Regions from separate parts of the Streptacidiphilus sp. MAP12-33 genome, predicted to be linked through region 1. Evidence: riboswitches for the same ligand, from Rfam matches in the RefSeq annotation. Region 1 holds a riboswitch; each other region holds the start of a gene.

Region 1 (5,822 bases):
ACAGAGCATTCGAAGGCCAATTCTCACGGGGAGTAATCAGACATAAGCGGCGCGCGGCGGCTAAGGGGAGCAATTCGGGCCGGGCATATCGGACGATTCACGACAGATCCCCGGGCGAAAAAGAACACGTCAACCGTCTCACGGGACGGGACAGGAGCACTCTACTCCTCTTAAACCTCCGGAAATGACAGGAGCCCGGCCACCCCCGTAAGGGGTGGCCGGGCTTTCGCACCTGACCGGTCAGTAGGGTTCAGCAACCACCGGCGACGGCGGGGATGACCGAGACGCTCGCGCCGTCCGGGGTGGACGTCTCCAGGCCCTCGGCGAAACGCACGTCGTCGTCGTTGACGTAGATGTTGACGAAGCGGCGCAGCTTGCCGTTGTCGTCCAGGAGGCGGGCGGAGATGCCCGTGTGGTTGGCCTCCAGGTCCTTGATGACCTCGGCCAGGGTGGCGCCCTCGGCGCTCACCTCCGCATTGCCGCCCGTGTAGGTGCGCAGGATGGTGGGGATGCGGACGGTGACGCTCATGCGAGGCCTGCCTCTCGGAACGAGTCAAGGGTGGGGCGGATGACGGCGGTCGGGCGGGCGGCGTCCGCCACGGCCTCCAGGGTCTTCAGGCCGTCGCCGGTGTTGAGCACGACGGTCTCGGCGGCCGGGTCGAGCACGCCGTTCTCGATCAACTTGCGCAGCACGCCCACGGTCACGCCACCCGCCGTCTCGGCGAAGATGCCCTCGGTGCGGGCCAGCAGCCGGATCGCGTCGACGACCTGCTCGTCGTTGACGTCCTCGACCGCGCCGCCGGTGCGCCGGGCGATGTCGAGCACGTAGATGCCGTCGGCCGGGTTGCCGATGGCCAGCGACTTGGCGATGGTGTCGGGCTTCTGCGGGCGGACCACGTCGTGGCCGGCCTTGAAGGCGGCGGAGACCGGGGAGCAGCCCTCGGCCTGGGCGCCGAAGATCTTGTAGGGCTTGTCCTCGACCAGGCCGAGGGCGATCAGCTCCTTGAGACCCTTGTCGATCTTCGTCAGCTGGGAGCCGGAGGCGATCGGGATGACCAGCTGGTCCGGGATGCGCCAGCCGAGCTGCTCACAGATCTCGTAGGCCAGCGTCTTGGATCCCTCGCCGTAGTAGGGGCGCAGGTTCACGTTGACGAAGCCCCAGCCCTCGCCGGCCGGGTCGCCGATCAGCTCGGAGCAGAAGCGGTTCACGTCGTCGTAGTTGCCGTCGATGCCGACGACGTCGCCGCCGTAGACCGCGGCCATGACGACCTTGCCGGCCTCCAGGTCGTGCGGGATGAAGACGCAGGCGCGCAGCCCCGTGCGGGCGGCGGCGGCCGTGACGGCGCCGGCCAGGTTGCCCGTGGAGGAGCAGGAGAGCGTGGTGAAGCCGAAGGTGCGGGCCGCCTCGACGGCGATGGCCACGACCCGGTCCTTGAAGGAGTGGGTCGGGTTGCCGGAGTCGTCCTTGACGTAGAGGGAGCCGGTGACGCCCAGCTCACGGGCCAGGTTGTTCGCCTTGACCAGCTTGGTCAGGCCCGGGTTCAGGCTCGGGCGCTCGGCGACGTCCGGCGAGACCGGCAGCAGCGGCGCGTAGCGCCAGATGTTGTTCGGGCCGTTCTCGATCTGCTTGCGCAGGCCCTCCGGGTCACCGGCCGGGAGTTCGTAGGCGACCTCCAGCGGGCCGAAGCACTCGGCGCAGGCGAAGTCGGGGGCGAGGGGGGTGCGTGCTCCGCACTCGCGACAGGACAGGGCCACGGCGGGGCCGAAGGCGTCGGGTGCGATGGTGCGGCTGTCGGAAGCCATGATGGCGAGAACCTCTCTCCTCATCTTCCCCGAGGCGCGTTTCGCCGCGGGACGGAATTGGCACCTTCCCGGCCGGGCTCACGTGGTCGGACGCGAACCGCTTGGCAGGGGGGTTGCCGGGACTTCAACGGGCCGTTCCCTCAGTCCCTCTGGATGAGCGCTATGGCGCCGCGCTTCCGCGCGCGTCGCGTTTGTTCCGAGGCAGACCCCAATGTGCGATGACCACACCTCGTCCTCAAGACTGTAACCGAAGCACCACCGAGCGCCGACTACCGTCCGAGACGCGAGACGGTCACCGCCACCCGCCCACCGCCTACCCGTGAAGAGGGAGCCCCGTGCTGGACCAGGTCGAGGAATGGCTGCGCCACCGGTCCTGGAGCGCCGCCGACCGACCCCTGCCCGACCTGCTGGAGGCCAAGCGCCGCGGCGGGGTGACCGTCAGCGTGGTCCTGCCCGCTCTGGACGAGGAGGAGACGGTCGGCGAGATCGTCACGGCCATCCGCCGCGACCTGGTCGAGGCCGTGCCGCTGGTGGACGAGCTGGTCGTGGTCGACTCCGGCTCGGTGGACCGCACCGCTCACGAGGCCGCGGCGGCGGGCGCGCGGGTGGTGCACCGGGACGAGATCCTGCCGCGGCTGCCCACCGAGCCCGGAAAGGGCGAGGTGCTGTGGCGGTCCCTGCTGGCCACCACCGGCGACGTGGTCTGCTTCATCGACTCCGACCTGCGGGCCTTCGACTCCGCCTTCGTCTCCGGCATCGTCGGCCCGCTGCTGACCGAGCCGGACGTGGCCTTCGTCAAGGCGATGTACGACCGGCCCTTCGACACCGAGTCCGGCTCCATACCGGCCGGCGGCGGCCGCGTCACCGAGCTGGTCGCCCGGCCGCTGCTCAACCTGCACTGGCCGCTGCTGGCCGGCTTCGTCCAGCCGCTCGGCGGCGAGTACGCGGCGCGGCGCACGCTGCTGGAACGGCTGCCGTTCCCCACCGGCTACGGCGTCGAGCTCGGCCTGCTGGTGGACGCGCTCGGTCTGGTCGGCCTCGACGCGCTGGCCCAGGTCGACGTGGGCGTGCGGCACCATCGGCACCAGGACGCGCAGGCGCTCGGCCGGATGGCGGCCACCATCTACCGCACCGCGCTGGAGCGGCTGAAGACGCCCGAGGAGACGGTGCGCTCCGAGCTCGTGCAGTTCACCCGCACGGAGGCCGGCTTCACCCCGAGCAGCACCGAGGTCGCCACGGTGGAGCGCCCGCCGATGGCGTCCGTCCCCGAGTACCGCGCGCGGCCGGGGGCCGTGGCGCGGGAGGTTTGCCCGCATCCCTGAGAGGCAAGGGTGAGAGATATGGCTTCGACCACCGCGCCCGTCGTTCTCGCGTCCAACCGTGGCCCCGTGTCGTTCACCCTCGGTGACGACGGCACGCTGACGCCACGCCGTGGCGGCGGCGGGCTGGTCTCCGGCCTGTCCGCGATCGGCAGCGAGCAGCGGAGCGTCTGGGTCTGCGCCGCGCTCTCGGACGGCGACCGGGCAGCCGCCCGTCAGGGCCTGACCGAGCCCGACGTGCGGATGCTGGACATCGACGCGGAGACCTTCGCCCACGCGTACAACGGCATCGCCAACTCGACCCTCTGGTTCGTCCACCACCTCCTGTACGACACACCGACGCGGCCCGCCTTCGACGCGCGGTTCCGCGACGAGTGGGCCTCCTACGAGGCGTACAACCGCGCCTTCGCCGACGCGCTGGCGGAGAGCGCCGAGCCGGGAGCGGCGGTACTCGTCCAGGACTACCACCTGTCACTGACACCTCGGCTGCTCCGGGAACTGCGCCCGGACGTGCGGATCGCGCACTTCTCGCACACCCCCTGGGCGCCGCCGGACTACTACCGGCTGCTGCCCGACGACGTGGCCCGCCAGGTACTGGAGGGCATCCTCGGCGCGGACCGGGCCGGGTTCCTGACCGAGCGGTGGGCGCGGGCCTTCGCCGACTGCTGCCGCGAGGTGCTGGGGGCCACGGTCTCTCCCGATCTGGTGGTCACGCACAACGGCCGCGCGACGCGGCTGGGCGTGCACGGGCTCGGCGCGGACGCCGAGTTCCTGCGTGACCGGGCGCACCAGCCGGACGTGGACGCGCGACTGGACGCGCTGCGCGAGGCCGTCGGCGACCGCCGCACGATCGTCCGGGTGGACCGGACCGAGCTCAGCAAGAACATCGTGCGCGGGCTGCTGGCCTACCGGCACCTGCTGCGGACGCGGAGCGAGTGGCTGAACCGGGTCGTGCACATCGCGTTCGCCTACCCCTCACGGGAGGACCTGCCGGAGTACCGGGCGTACACGGCGGCGGTGCTGCGCACCGCGCAGGAGATCAACGACGAGTTCGGCACCCCGAGCTGGCAGCCGGTCATCCTGCACGTCAACGACGACTTCCCGCGCTCGCTGGCGGCCTACCGGCTGGCCGACGTGGCGCTGGTGAACCCGATCCGGGACGGCATGAACCTCGTCGCCAAGGAGGTCCCCGTCGTCTCGGACGCGGGCGTCGCGCTGGTGCTGTCCCGTGAGGCGGGCGCGCACGCGGAGCTCGGCGAGGACGCCCTGACGGTCAACCCCTACGACGTGATCCAGACGGCGGAGGCGCTGCACACCGCCCTGACCATGCCGCAGGAGGAGCGGGCCGCCCGCACCAAGCGCCTGGCGGAGGCGAGCACGGCGCTCCCGCCGACCGCGTGGTTCCTGGAGCAGTACCACGCGCTGACGGAGGGTGCCGGGTGATCAGCCCGCGCTCCGCTCAGCCCGCGCAGGAGTAGGTGAAGCTGCCGGACTCGGTGAGGGCCGGGTGGTCCTGGATCTGCAGGGTCGCGCGGCCCGCGAAGGTCCCCGGACCGGTGAGCGTCCAGATCAGCGGCAGCTGCACCTGCCGGGTGCCGGCCGCGACTGTCTCGGTGAGCAGCCCGCTGTCCGTGCCGTCGCTGCGGAGCCAGCGGTAGTGGAAGGTGCCGCCGGAGCCGTCGGTGGTGACGGTCGCGGTGATGGTCGCCTTGCCGCCGCAGGTCACCGCGGCCGGGGTGACCTGCACGGACGCGGCGGTGAGCTTGATCGCCGCAGGCGCGAGGAGACCGTACAGCCACCAGGCCAGCAGCCCGAGGAACAGCAGCAGCACGGGCACCCAGAAGAGCCAGCTGCGCCTCTTCCGCTCCTCCGGCTCCGCCTCGGGGGTGACCTCGCCCTTCCACACGGCGATCGTCCGCGCGGTCTTGGGGTCGGGCACTCCCGGCCCGAACCGGATCAGCCCGGGATCGGGCGCGGGGGCGGCCTCTGCCGCGGCCTCCGGCGCGGGTGCGGGTGCGGGTGCGGGCGCCGACGCGGGTGCCGACGCGGGTGCCGGCGCGGGCGGGGGCACCTGGGCGCCGAGCGACAGCTGCACGGTCGGCGTGTGGGTCGGCACGGGCGGGGTGGCCTGCGGCGGCTCGACGGGGAACACCAACGTGGGCGCGGGAGCCGGCGGCTCCGACCCACGCGGCAGCCGCACCGTCGGAATCCCCTCCGGCTCCCCGGCCAGCCGCACCGTCGGCACGACATCCGGATCCCCGGCCTGCCCGGGCACCACCGGCCGCCCGAGCCGCACCGTCCCCGACTCCTCGGGCACGGCGATCCGCGGGTCGGGCCGCAGTTGCTTCGTCCCCTCGTCGGCGGGCACGGCGTCCTCGGGACCCTGCTGCGTGTTCATGTCTCGAGCCAACTTTCTGCCGCGCGCAGCGGTCAGCCGAAGCAGCCGTTCGGCTGGTAGGTGAGGGTGACCGCGGTGCTGTCGGGCATGACGTAGCCGCCGGGCGTGGGCGATTCCGTGACCACCTGGCCGAAGGGAATCGTGTAGCTCCAGCACTTGGTGGCCATCACCGCGCTCACCTGGCTGAAGCCGATCGCGTTCAGGCGCTTCACCGCGCTGCTGTAGTCGACACCGACCTCGCTCGGCAACTGCCGACAGGTCGAGGACGTAGCCACGAGCGCGATGCCGGCCGAGCGCGCCAC
Region 2 (5,822 bases), on a different contig from region 1:
CTCTCCAACGCGGCCACCAGATCGGGCTGTCCCTGCCGGACCCGTTCCGCTATCCGCGCCCGGAAGGCCGGTTCGGTCTCCAGGGCGGCGGCGATGGCCGTGGCGCCACGCTTGACCCGGGCCTCGCGGGTGAACTTGACGTAGGGGCGCAGCCGGGCGGGCAGCTCGGCCGCGGTGAACGCGCCGAGGGCGTCGGCCGCGATGCCGACCACGCGCTTGCGCACGCCCTCGGGCAGCGGCCGCTCCAGCGCCTCGGCGCTGTCGCCGTCCAGGGCGCCGTCGACACCGTCATCCGGCGTCGGCGCCTGGTCTCGCTGCTCCACGTCTTCCGCTCCGATCCGCCGTGCTCCCCAGGTCCCCGTCACCTGGAGAGCCATTGTCCCCGCTGCCGCCCCCCACCGTTGCCTCCGCCACGATCACAGGTCCACCGTCGCGCTCAGGCGCGCTTGGCCTGCTCCGCCGCCTCGGCGGCCGCACCCGGACGGTCGACCAGCTCGATCTGGTCCACGGCGTTGCACCAGCGGCAGCGCACCGACTCGACCGTCTCGCTCAGCACCTCGCGCTCCTCGACGTTCGGCTCCCCCGCCAGGTCCAGGTGCACGAACTCGACGACCCGGGAGGACCGGGTGACGTCGAAACGGGTCAGGTTGCCGCACAGGGTGCAGCGCCACCTGGTCGCCTCGGTGGGAAGCGGAACGGACATGGCGAGATCCTCTCGTCGTTTGTCTTACCCGGAAACCCTATGGCCTCAGGGCCGGGCGCGGGCACGGTCCCCCACACGCTCCAGTAGGTGGGTGTCAGATTCGTCCCGAGAAGGAATGCTTTGGCCATGGTCACCCTCGCGGCCCAGGAGCCCACTGCCCGCCTGCCCCGTCCCGTTCCCTACCTGCCGCTGGTGACCGGCTCGCTCATCGCGCTGTGCGTGGCCGTCTTCCTGGTCGGGCCGGTCTCGGGCCTGGACCCCCTCTACGGCACCGGCTCCGCCGAGGCCTGCGCGCAGACGCTCTACTACCACCGCTGGGGCGCCATCCCCGCCGAGCTGCTCCACAACGCGGTCCTGCCCGCCCGGCTCGCCCACCTGCACCACTGCGCGGCGGGCGGCGGCCTGCCGAAGATCCCGGCGCTGTCGGTGCTGACCGCCATGTTCGTCCACGGCGGCTGGCTGCACCTGGCCGGCAACATGGTCTTCCTCTTCGTCTTCGGCGCGATGGTGGAACGCCGGATCGGCCCGCAGGCCTTCCTGCTCTTCTACGTCGCCCTCGGCTACCTGGCGACGTACGGGTACGCGCTGTTCGAGTCCGGCAGCCCCGCCGCGACGCAGACACTGGTCGGCGCCTCGGGGGCGATCGCCGGGGTGCTGGGCGCCTACCTGTGCCTGTACCCGAAGGCGCGGATCACCAGCCTGATCCCGCTGCTGCTCTTCCTGCCGCTGCGCTTCCCGGCCTGGCTGGTCCTCGGCTTCTGGTTCGCGGTGCAGTGGCTCTCCATCCGCGCGACCGACCCCGCGACGCCGGGTGTCGCCTACGCCGCGCACCTGATCGGCTTCGCCGGCGGGTTCGCCTTCGCCTGGCTGCTGTGGCGCGGTGGTGCCCGCCGGATCGCGGGCCTCCTCGGCCGGGTCACGGGTCGGACGCGGCACTAGCATGTGAGGCGCAGGCCCTCGCGCGACAGGAGACCCCGTGATCACCGCCATCGTCCTCGTCAAGTCCAGCGTCGACCAGATCCCCGAGATCGCCGAGCAGATCGCGGCGCTGGAGAGCGTGACCGAGGTCTACTCCGTCACCGGCGGCTGGGACCTGATCGCCATCGTGCGCGTGCGCGCCCACGAGGAGCTCGCCGACGTGATCCCCGGTCAGGTCAACAAGGTGCCCGGGGTGGAGCACACCGAGACGCACGTCGCGTTCCGCACCTACTCCACCCACGACCTCGACGCGGCCTTCGCCATCGGGCTGGACGACTGAGCCTCTCCGGGACCTACCGGCGGGTGTCCGGCACGCAACGGCCGCCCTCGGTCCGGTAAGCCCAGGCGGAACCGTTGCCGACCAGCTCCCGCACCGCGGCGACGAAACGGTCCACGTGCTCCTCGGGCGTGCCGGCACCGAAGCTGACGCGGATCGCGTTCAGGCTCCGCTCCCCCGGCAGCGACGGCTCCGGCGCGCCGCACTCGCTCGGCGCGGCCTCCTCGCCGCCCAGCAGCGTGCGGACCAGCGGGTGCGCACAGAACAGGCCGTCGCGCACGCCGATGCCGTACTCGGCCGAGAGTGCGGCGGCGAAGTGCGAGCTGTTCCAGCCCTGCACCACGAACGAGAGCACGCCCACCCGCGGGTGGTCCTCGCCGAACAGCGTCAGCACCCGCACCTCGGGCACCTGGGCGAGACCCGCCCGCAGCCGCTCGATCAGCTGCTGCTCCCTCGCGTGCAGCGCGTCCAGCCCGGCCTCGGTCAGCGCCCGGCAGGCCGAGGCGATCGCGTAGGCGCCGATGACGTTCGGCGAGCCGGCCTCGTGGCGCGCGGGGCCCTGGTGCCACTCGACGGCCACCGAGCCGTCCGCCTGCCGCGCGACGGTCCGGCTCGCGCCGCCACCGGCGAGGTACGGCTCGGCCTCGTCCAGCCAGTCGGAACGCCCTGCCAGCACGCCCGCGCCGAACGGCGCGTAGAGCTTGTGGCCGGAGAAGGCCACCCAGTCCACGTCCAGCTCCCGCACGGAGACCTTGTGGTGGGGCGCGAGCTGGGCCGCGTCCAGGACGATCCGGGCGCCGTGCGCGTGGGCGACGGCGGCGAGCTCGGCCACCGGCCAGATCTCCCCCGTCACGTTGGACGCGCCCGTCACGCACACCAGCTTCGGGCCCTGCCCGGCCGTCTCCAGCGCGGCGTCCAGCGCGGCGACGGCCTCCCGCGGCGAGCGCGGCGCCCGCAGGTAGGCGACCTCCAGGCCGCGGCCCGGCCAGGGCAGCAGCGACGCGTGGTGCTCGGTCTCGAAGGCGAAGACGCGGGTGCCGGTGGGCAGCGCGCCGGCCAGCAGGTTCAGCGAGTCGGTGGTCGCACGGGTGAAGACGACCTGGTCGTCCTCGCGCAGGTCCAGGAACTCGGCGACGGCGGCGCGGCTCTGCTCGAACAGGTCGGTGGACAGCTGGGAGAGGTAACCCGCGCCACGGTGCACGCTGCCGTAGTACGGCGCGTAGGCGGCGACGTCGTCCCAGACCCGCTGGAGCGCGGGCGCGCTGGCGGCGTAGTCGAGGGCGGCGTAGCTGACCTTCTCGCCGGAGACGAGCGGGACCTCGACGTCACGGCCGAGAACGGCGAGAGGCTCACAAACCGAGACATTACGGGCGGCGACAGACATGGCGGTACCTCCGGAAGCAGTGCGTGGGTATGGCGAAACAGCCCCGCCTGGAAGGGGGCATGGATGTCCTACGGAGATGTGGAGGCCCGGACGGCCTCTACCGCATTCGCTTCTGCACGGGAGAACTCCTCGAAGGACACGCGCTTGCCTGCGGCACCTCACCGCAGGCCTGGTCGTCACCCGGAGGCACCCCACCACGGTCGGAGGGTTGCCGGACAGCGAGCCGGGGCTTCAGCGGCGAACGCCGCGTGCTGTCACTCGTGACCTGATCAGGAGTATGCCAGAGGGTCACTCCGTGGGCGAAGAGCGTCCCGGGATGTGAGAAAGCCGTGCCAGCTCCGCCTGCACCGAGGCCGCCCGCTCCGGGCCGAACTCGACGTAGAGCCCGTCCGCCTCCGCACGGCAGCGGTCCACCTCGGCGGACCGGCCCTCCACCGCGTGGGCGCGAGCGGCCGTCTCCAGCACCAGCGCCAGCAGCTCCTTGGCGCGGCTCTGCCGCAGCACCGGCTCCGCCGCCTCGCAGGCCCGCAGCGCGTCCACGGTCCGGCCGGCCACCAGGTGGATCTCGGCGAGGCTCTGCAGGGTCTTGCCCTCCCCGGCCACGTCACCCAGCTCCCGCTTGATCCGCAGCGACTCCTCCAGGTGGCCGACCGCCTCCGCGGAGCGCCCGCCGACATGGCAGGCCACCCCGAGGTTGTTCAGCACGACCGCGACCTTGGCCGCCTCCCCGGAGCGCCGGAAGGCCGCGAGCACGGTCGCAAGGCTCGCGATCGCCCGGTCGTGGTCGCCCATCTTGCTGTACGCACAGGCCAGGTCCACGGTGCAGGCCAGCGCGCCGGGCTCGTCCCCGAGCCGGGCGCGGATCACCCGGCTGCGTTCGAACTGCTCGGCCGCCGCCTCGGGGCGGTCCGTCGCCAGCCGCACGATGCCGAGGGTCTTGCGCACCGTCGCCTGCGCCGCCTCGTCGCCCAGGTCGGTGACGGCCCGGACGACGGTCTCGCAGAGCGTCTCCCACTCCGGCGCGTACTCGCCCCGGGTGTAGACGTCCGCCCAGAACGCCCACACCAGCCGGGGCGCCAGCTCCAGCAGGTGACGCTCCGTCGCCAGCGAGGCCACCGCGCAGGCGTGCACCACCGCCATCAGGTTGCGGCTCTCCGCGTCGAACCAGGAGTGGGCCTCGGCCGGGTCGCCGAAGGTCAGCCAGGACGCCGCGTGCGGCCGCCCGGCCTCCCCCCAGAAGGCGTCGTCGGCCGCGGGCGCCCGGGAGGGCAGCACCCGCCCGGCGGCGGCGTCCGCGGTGTAGAGGTACCAGTGGGCGAGCCGGGCGAACGCCTCACGGCGTTCCTGCTCCCGCGCGGCGGCCAGCTCCTCGGCGTAGACCCGGACCAGGTCGTGCATCCGGTAGCGCGCCGGACCGGCGGGCTCGACCAGATGGGCGGCGAGCAGCGTCCACAGCGCCTCCTCGGCCCGCGCCCGGTCCTCACCGGCGAGCGCGAGCGCGGCCGGGAGGCTGACGGTCGGTCCGGGCACGGCGCCCAGCTGCCGCAGCAGCCGCGCCGAGTCCTGCGGCAGCGCTGAGTAGCCGACGGCCAGGGTGGTGCGCACCGCCCGGTCCTCGACCTGGAGTTCGTCCAGCCGTCGGCCCTCGTCCAGCAGGCGCTCGGCGAGCATCGCCACGGTCCAGCCCGGGCGGCAGGCCAGCCGGCTGCCCGCCACCCGGATCGCCAGGGGCAGCCCGGCGCAGACCGCCAGCACGGCGTCGACGGCTTCCCGCTCGGCGGCGACCGCCTCCTTGCCGACGATCCGGACGAACAGCTCGAAGGCCTCCTCAGCGTCCAGGACGTCGACCGCGAGCCGGATCGCGCCGTCGAGGCCCGGCAGGGTGCTGCGACTGGTGATCAGCACCGCGCAGCCGCCGGACCCCGGCAGCAGCGGCCGCAGCTGTGCGGCGTCGCGCACGTTGTCGAGCAGCACGAGCACGCGGCGTTCGGCCAGGACGCTGCGGTAGAGCACCGCGCGCTCCTCCGCGTCGGCCGGGATCTCGCCGTCGGGCACGCCGAGCCCGCGCAGGAACCGCGCCAGCACGTCGTGCGGGTCCGCCGGGGCTCCGCCGACCCCGCGCAGGTCGGCCTGGAGCTGGCCGTCCGGATAGCGGGCCAGCACACGGTGCGCCACATGCACGGCCAGCGCGGTCTTGCCCACCCCACCGGCGCCGTCCAGCGCCGACAGCACCAGCGGCGCACCGGGCCCGACGGCCCCGGACAGCAGCGTGACCAGCCGGGCGACGAGTTCCTCCCGGCCGGTGAAGTCGGTCAGGTCCGCCTGGAGCTGACGCGGCACCACGCCGCGGCCGGCCGCCGGCAGCGGCGCCGGGGCCGGCGCCGGCGCCGGCGCCGGCGCCGGGGCCGGGGCCGGGGCACCGCTGAGCGGCGAGGAACCGGCCAGGGCCGAACCGGGCAGGGCCGAACCGGGCAGGGCCA
Region 3 (5,822 bases), on a different contig from region 1:
GGCGAGGAACACCGTCCGGTGGCCCACCCGGTCGGCCAGCCGTCCGGCGGCGACGAGCAGCGCGGCGAACACGATCGCGTATCCGTTGAGCACCCAGGACAGGGTGGTCAGGTCGCTGCCGTGGAAGTACTGCTGCATCGCCGGAAGGGCGACGTTGACGATAAACAGGTCCAGGTTCGAGACGAAGACCGCAGCGGCGACCACCAGGAACGCGGTGCGGCGGTGCGGTGCCGGTGCGACGGCGACCGCGTCGACGGAGTCAACGGAGTCGACGACGGCGGGGGTGGCTAGTGGATTTGGTTTTCCAACTCTCTCCATGCGACGAACGCTAGCGGTATCGAGTTTGAAAACACAACCCGTCGTGGCAGGCTGGCTGCATGACCCTGCCCGGACGTCCCTGCTCCATCGCCGCGGCGCTCCAGATCCTCGGCGAGAAGTGGGCGCTGCTCGCCGTGCGCGAGCTCTTCTACGGCAACCACCGCTTCGACGCGATCGTCCGCAACACCGGTGCTCCGCGCGACCGCCTGACCGCCCGGCTGCGTGCCCTGGAGGAGGCGGGAGTGGTCGAGCGCCGCCCCTACAGCGAGCGCCCCCCGCGTTTCGAGTACCACCTGACCGAGGCGGGACGGGACCTCGCCCCGCTCACCCAGTCGCTGCTCGCCTGGGGCGATCGCTGGCTCTCCGCCGAACCGCCCGTGGTGCTGCGCCACCACACGGCCGAGCACCACGACCACCCGCTGGACGCCGCCTGGACCTGCCGCACCTGCGGGGAGGAGGTCCGCAGCCCGGATGTCGCCATCGACATCCGCACGCCCGGCTGGGACCGCCAGGGCCCGACCCCGGACTGACGATCACGCCGGCGGGGCCGAACCCTCGGGGCCGAACCCTCGTGGCCGGCCTCGTGCTACCGGCTGACGACTCGGCTGTTCACCTCGTGCCGGTGGGCCCGGTCGTCAGCGCCACGTCGCCCGGTGATCCGCGCGGCACGGCGGGCGAGCGGGAACCAGAGGAGGGTCGAGCCGCCGACGGTGACGAGGCACAGGACCACGGCCGTGCGTCCCTCGAACATGTACTGCTGCCAGGCCGCCCAGGCGCAGACGCCCGTGAGGGAGACCGTGACGAGTCCGACCGAGAACCGACCCCCGGGGATGCGGAAGGGCCGGTGCAGCCCCGGTTCGCGGATGCGCAGCGCGATCAGCGCCGCGACCTCCAGCAGGATGCCGATGTTGGTGAGGAACACGTCGAAGACGATCAGGTTCGCGAAACTGCTCAGGCAGAACATCGCGTAGACGACCGCCGAGCCAATGACGGAGAGGACCGGGACCCCGCGCTTCCTGCTCTCGCGGGCGAGGAACCTCGGCAGGTAGTGGTCCCGCGCCAGTGCGTAGGGCAGGCGGCTGTTGGAGGCGAGCAGCGCGGAGAAGAGCGCGGCGGAGGCCAGCATGCCGCCGGCCGTCACCGCCCACTGCAGCCAGGGGCCGGCCAACTGGCGGGCGACCCCGGCAAAGGAGCCGGCGCTCCAACCGGCCCAGCCGTTGGTGCCGTGCTTGCCCACGCCGAGGGCTGCCAGCGCGGGCAGCAGGTAGCCGAGCACGATCAGGACCAAGGAGAACGCCAGCGCGCGGGGCAGGTGCCTGCGGGGGTTCTGCATCTCCCCGGCGACCGTGCTCACCGCGTCCCAGCCGCAGTAGCTCCACATCACGATGAACAGGCCGGCGCCGAAGGCGCTCCACCCGGACTGGTCGGTGGAACTGGTCAGTTCGCCGACCGGGTTCGTCCCGGTCCGCGCGAGGTGGACGAAGCCGACGACGGTCAGCACCAGCATCGGGACCAGGCAGACCGCCCCGAACAGCACCGATGTGTCGCCGACCCACCCGGCGCCCAGCAGGTTCAGTGCGGTGAACAGTGCGATCACGGCGAGGCAGACGAACCAGTTGAGGTCGAAGTGGAGATGGCCGACGGAGAACAGGACGTGCCGACCCGGCGCGACGGCACCGACGAGGCTGCGCAGGTAGCCGGTGAAGAGCACCGGATACAGCGCCATGTCGACGAAGCTGCAGATCCACTGCAGCAGCCCCTGCTGGAAGCCCCAGAACCTGCCGAGCCCGCGCTTGACCCAGTGGTAGTAGCCCCCCTCCTCCGGGATCGCGGTGCCGAGTTCGGCGACCACGAGGGAGTGCGGGACCGCGTAGATCAGCGGGGTCACCAGGAGGAGGACGACGCCCATGCCCGGCCCCGAGGCGGAGAACAGCGACTCGGTTCCGTAGGCCCCGCCCGAGACGGAGAAGAAGATCAGCGCCACCAGCGGGAGCAGGCGGACCTGACGCGTCCTCCGGCCGGGCGTCGCCGTGGCAGTCCCCGCAGCGGGAGTCCTCGCGGCGGTCCTCGCGGCGGCCGGTGCCGCAGCAGCTGTCCCCGAAGCGGCAGAGGCCATGAATCGCTCCAGGTCGCAGGCGGTGTGGCCAGCCATTCTGCGTCCGCGTCCGGCGGGGGACAAGTACCCCCGTGCGGTTCGGGCGGGCGAGCCGGCCGCGCGGGGGTTTTGGTGGGGCGCCCCGGGGGTCTTGTATCGTTCCTCCCGAATCATCCAGAGGGGTGGAGGGACCGGCCCGACGAAGCCCCGGCAACTCCCCGGTGGACTCGGTGCGTACGCGCACCGCGCCGCCAGGGTCAGTGCCAACTCCGGCCTGCCGCCAACGTGGCGCGGGAAAGATGAGGAGAAACGGTGCTTTCGGTGCTGTGCTTCGTCCGGGCGCTTACCGCCCCGGCCCTTCCGCGTACCCGTCGCATATTCGGCGCAGGCATCCGGCCGACTTTCCCGGCCTGTTCCCGCTGATCGTCCCCGGCTCCCTGCCACCGGAGTCCGTGTGAGCGCAGTCTGCCTGCCGCTCAAGGGATTTGAGACTGGAGTACCCAATTCATGGAGAACACGAGCGGCGTCGGCGTGCTCGACAAGGCGACCACGATCCTGGGCGCCCTGGAGGCCGGGCCCAGCAGTCTGGCGGCGCTGGTCGCCGCCACCGGGCTGGCGCGGCCCACTGTGCACCGGCTCGCGGTCGCGCTGGAGCGCCACCGCATGGTCGCCCGCGACCTGCAAGGCCGGTTCGTCCTCGGCCCGCGGCTCGGCGAACTGTCGGCCGCGGCCGGTGAGGACCGGCTGCTGGGCGTGTCCGGCGGCGTGCTGGCCCGCCTGCGCGACGTCACCGGCGAGAGCGCCCAGCTCTACCGCCGCCAGGGCGAGGCGCGCATCTGCGTCGCCGCTGCCGAGCGGCTCTCGGGCCTGCGCGACATCGTCCCCGTGGGGGTGACCCTGCCCATGCAGGTCGGCGCCGCCGCGCAGATCCTGCTCGCCTGGGAGGAGCCGGAGCGGCTGCACCGCGGGCTGCGCGGGGCGCGCTTCACCGCGACGGCGCTGAGCGGGGTGAGGCGGCGGGGCTGGGCGCAGTCCGTCGGCGAGCGGGAGCCGCACGTCGCCTCCGTGTCCGCGCCGGTGCGGGCGCCGTCCGGGCAGGTCGTGGCGGCGGTCTCGGTGTCCGGTCCGATCGAGCGGCTCACGCGCCAGCCGGGGGCGCACTACTCCCAGGCGGTCGTCGAGGCGGCGACCCGTCTCAGCGCGGCCCTGGGCCACGGCGGTCAGGGTGGTCAGGGTGGTCAGGGCGGCCGGGGCTGACGGAGCCAGCTACTTGACATTGCCGAGTACCAGGAACAGTCTGGTACTCGTGACCTCCAGCCATGACCCGCAACTGCTCAAAGGCATCCTGTCGCTCCTGCTGCTGCACCTGCTGGCGGAGCAGGAGTCGTACGGGTACGAGGTGGTCCAGCGCCTGCAAGGGGCCGGCTTCGCCGACGTCCTGGAGGGCACGGTCTATCCCGCACTGGCCCGGCTCGAACGGGAGGGACGGCTGGCCTCACGGCTGGTCGCCTCCTCCAGCGGTCCGGCGCGCAAGTACTACCGGTTGACCGACGCCGGGCACGAGGCCCTGGCCGCCGGTGCCGCCGGCTGGGCCCGGCACGTCGCCGGTGTCGAGGCCGTCCTGTCCCGTCCCCTGTCCGCCGCACCGCAGAAGGGTTCCTGACATGCCGAACACCGTCTCCTGGTCCGACCGGCTGCGCGTCGAGTGGGTCGTCTGGTCGCTCGACCAGCGCCTGTACGACCTGCCGCGCCACACCCGGATCGCCCACCGGCGCGAGGTCCGCGCCAACCTGCTGGCCGCCGCCGCGGAGGTCGGCGCCGGCGAGGCGCTGAAGCGCCTCGGCAGCGCGCGGGAGCTGGCCGCGCAGTACCTGGACGCCGAGTTCGGTGAGGGCCCGCGGCACTCGTGGCTGGCTGCCGCGCTCTTCGCGTTCACCACCCCGCTGGTGCTCAACTTCTTCCTGAGCGAGGCGGCCAACGCCTACGAGCAGGCCATCACCGCCCCGGGCGCGCACGCCGACGGCAGTTACAGCTGGGGCGGCGTCACCTGGCTCCAGAGCCCGCTGACGTTCGAGCTGCACCAGGGCCAGGCCACCCACGTCGGCGGGGCGTACACGCCGCTGACCTATGTCCTGCTGGTCGTCGGGGCGATCGCCTGCGGCCGGCTGTGGCGGGCCCTGCCCCGCCGGCGCACTCCGCGTCAGGCCCATCCGGTGGCAGGCTGACCGCCTCCCGCCGCCGAGCGGGTGCAGCCGGCACAGCCGACCCCGTCAGTACGGTCGGCACAGGAGACGCGGGCTCAGTGCAGCAGGTCGGCGACCGTCGCGATGCCCGTCTCGATCGCGCGCTCGCCGACCAGCCCGAAGCCCAGGACGAGTTGGGGCGCGTTCGGGCCGGGCAGGGCGCGGTGGTCGGCCATCGGGTACAGGCCCACCGAGCGCCCGGCGGCCGCCGCGACCACGGCGCGCTCGTCGGCCGACGCCGGGAGATGGGCGACCGCGTGGAATCCGGCGGCCAGGCCCGAGACCCGGACGTGCCGGGCGTGCCGGGCGAGCGCGTCGACCAGCGTGGCGCGGCGCCCCGCGTAGACGGCGCGCATCCGGCGCAGGTGACGGTCGTAGCGCCCCGACTCCAGCAGCGCCGCCAAGGCGAGCTGGTCGAGGGCCGACGAGCCGCGGTCGCTGATCAGTTTCTCCTCGGCGACGCGGTCGGCGAACCTGCCGGGCGCCAGCACCCAGCCCAGCCGGACGGCGGGCGCCAGCGTCTTGCTGACCGTGCCGATGGTGAAGACCCGCTCCGGGGCCAGTCCCTGCACCACGCCGACGGGTTCGCGGTCGTAGCGGAACTCCGAGTCGTAGTCGTCCTCGACGACGTACCCGTCGTGGCGCCGGGCCCAGGCGACCAGCTCGTTCCGCCGTCGCGCGGACAGGACCACCCCGGTGGGGGACTGGTGCGCGGGCATCACCACCACCGCCTGGGCGCCGCTCGACTCCAGGGCCTCGACGTCGACGCCCTGTTCGTCCACGGGGACGTGGACGGCCTCCAGGCGCGGCGCCCCGACCGCCCTGACGATCTCCTCGACCTCGGTCGCACCGTAGCCCGGATCCTCAAACGCCACCCGGCGGACGTCGGCCCCGGTCAGCGCCCGCAGGGCCACGACCAGGCCCTGGGCGAATCCGGTGCTCACGACGATTCGGTCCGGATCGGCCTCGGCGGCGCGCACACGGCGCAGGTAGCCGGCGAGCACCTGGCGCAGCACGACGCTGCCGCGCGGGTCGCCGTAGTCGAGGTCGGCGTTGGCCGCCGTGCGGCAGGTCTCGCGGACCGCCCACGCCCAGTCACCGCGCGGGAAGCTCGCCAGATCGGGGACCCCGGCCCGGAAGTCGGCGATCAGCGCCTGCACGTGCCG

What was found. A riboswitch is a leader RNA that binds a small molecule or an ion and turns the genes downstream of it on or off. The one in region 1 is predicted to bind S-adenosylmethionine.
Region 2: linked by a shared signal. The riboswitch ahead of ABH931_RS27070 (aminotransferase class V-fold PLP-dependent enzyme) and the one ahead of thrC (threonine synthase) in region 1 are both predicted to bind S-adenosylmethionine.
Region 3: linked by a shared signal. The riboswitch ahead of ABH931_RS09845 (IclR family transcriptional regulator) and the one ahead of thrC (threonine synthase) in region 1 are both predicted to bind S-adenosylmethionine.

What each region holds. Positions count from the first base shown of each region.
Region 1 is NZ_JBGCCA010000006.1:180,760-186,581, forward strand. Features, by position in the region: gene ABH931_RS08985 (MoaD/ThiS family protein) at 251-529, opposite strand; gene thrC (threonine synthase) at 526-1,803, opposite strand; SAM riboswitch class I at 1,821-1,963, opposite strand; gene ABH931_RS08995 (glucosyl-3-phosphoglycerate synthase) at 2,139-3,125, shown strand; gene ABH931_RS09000 (trehalose-6-phosphate synthase) at 3,144-4,565, shown strand; gene ABH931_RS09005 (hypothetical protein) at 4,582-5,520, opposite strand; gene ABH931_RS09010 (protein kinase) at 5,553-5,822, opposite strand, start outside.
Region 2 is NZ_JBGCCA010000030.1:84,368-90,189, reverse strand. Features, by position in the region: gene ABH931_RS27090 (NYN domain-containing protein) at 1-323, opposite strand, end outside; gene ABH931_RS27085 (hypothetical protein) at 437-703, opposite strand; gene ABH931_RS27080 (rhomboid family intramembrane serine protease) at 830-1,642, shown strand; gene ABH931_RS27075 (Lrp/AsnC family transcriptional regulator) at 1,680-1,961, shown strand; gene ABH931_RS27070 (aminotransferase class V-fold PLP-dependent enzyme) at 1,975-3,342, opposite strand; SAM riboswitch class IV at 3,478-3,608, opposite strand; gene ABH931_RS27065 (BTAD domain-containing putative transcriptional regulator) at 3,631-5,822, opposite strand, start outside.
Region 3 is NZ_JBGCCA010000007.1:127,111-132,932, reverse strand. Features, by position in the region: gene ABH931_RS09860 (MFS transporter) at 1-318, opposite strand, end outside; gene ABH931_RS09855 (winged helix-turn-helix transcriptional regulator) at 378-848, shown strand; gene ABH931_RS09850 (APC family permease) at 905-2,434, opposite strand; SAM riboswitch class I at 2,581-2,719, shown strand; gene ABH931_RS09845 (IclR family transcriptional regulator) at 2,921-3,670, shown strand; gene ABH931_RS09840 (PadR family transcriptional regulator) at 3,720-4,076, shown strand; gene ABH931_RS09835 (hypothetical protein) at 4,078-4,638, shown strand; gene ABH931_RS09830 (PLP-dependent aminotransferase family protein) at 4,713-5,822, opposite strand, start outside.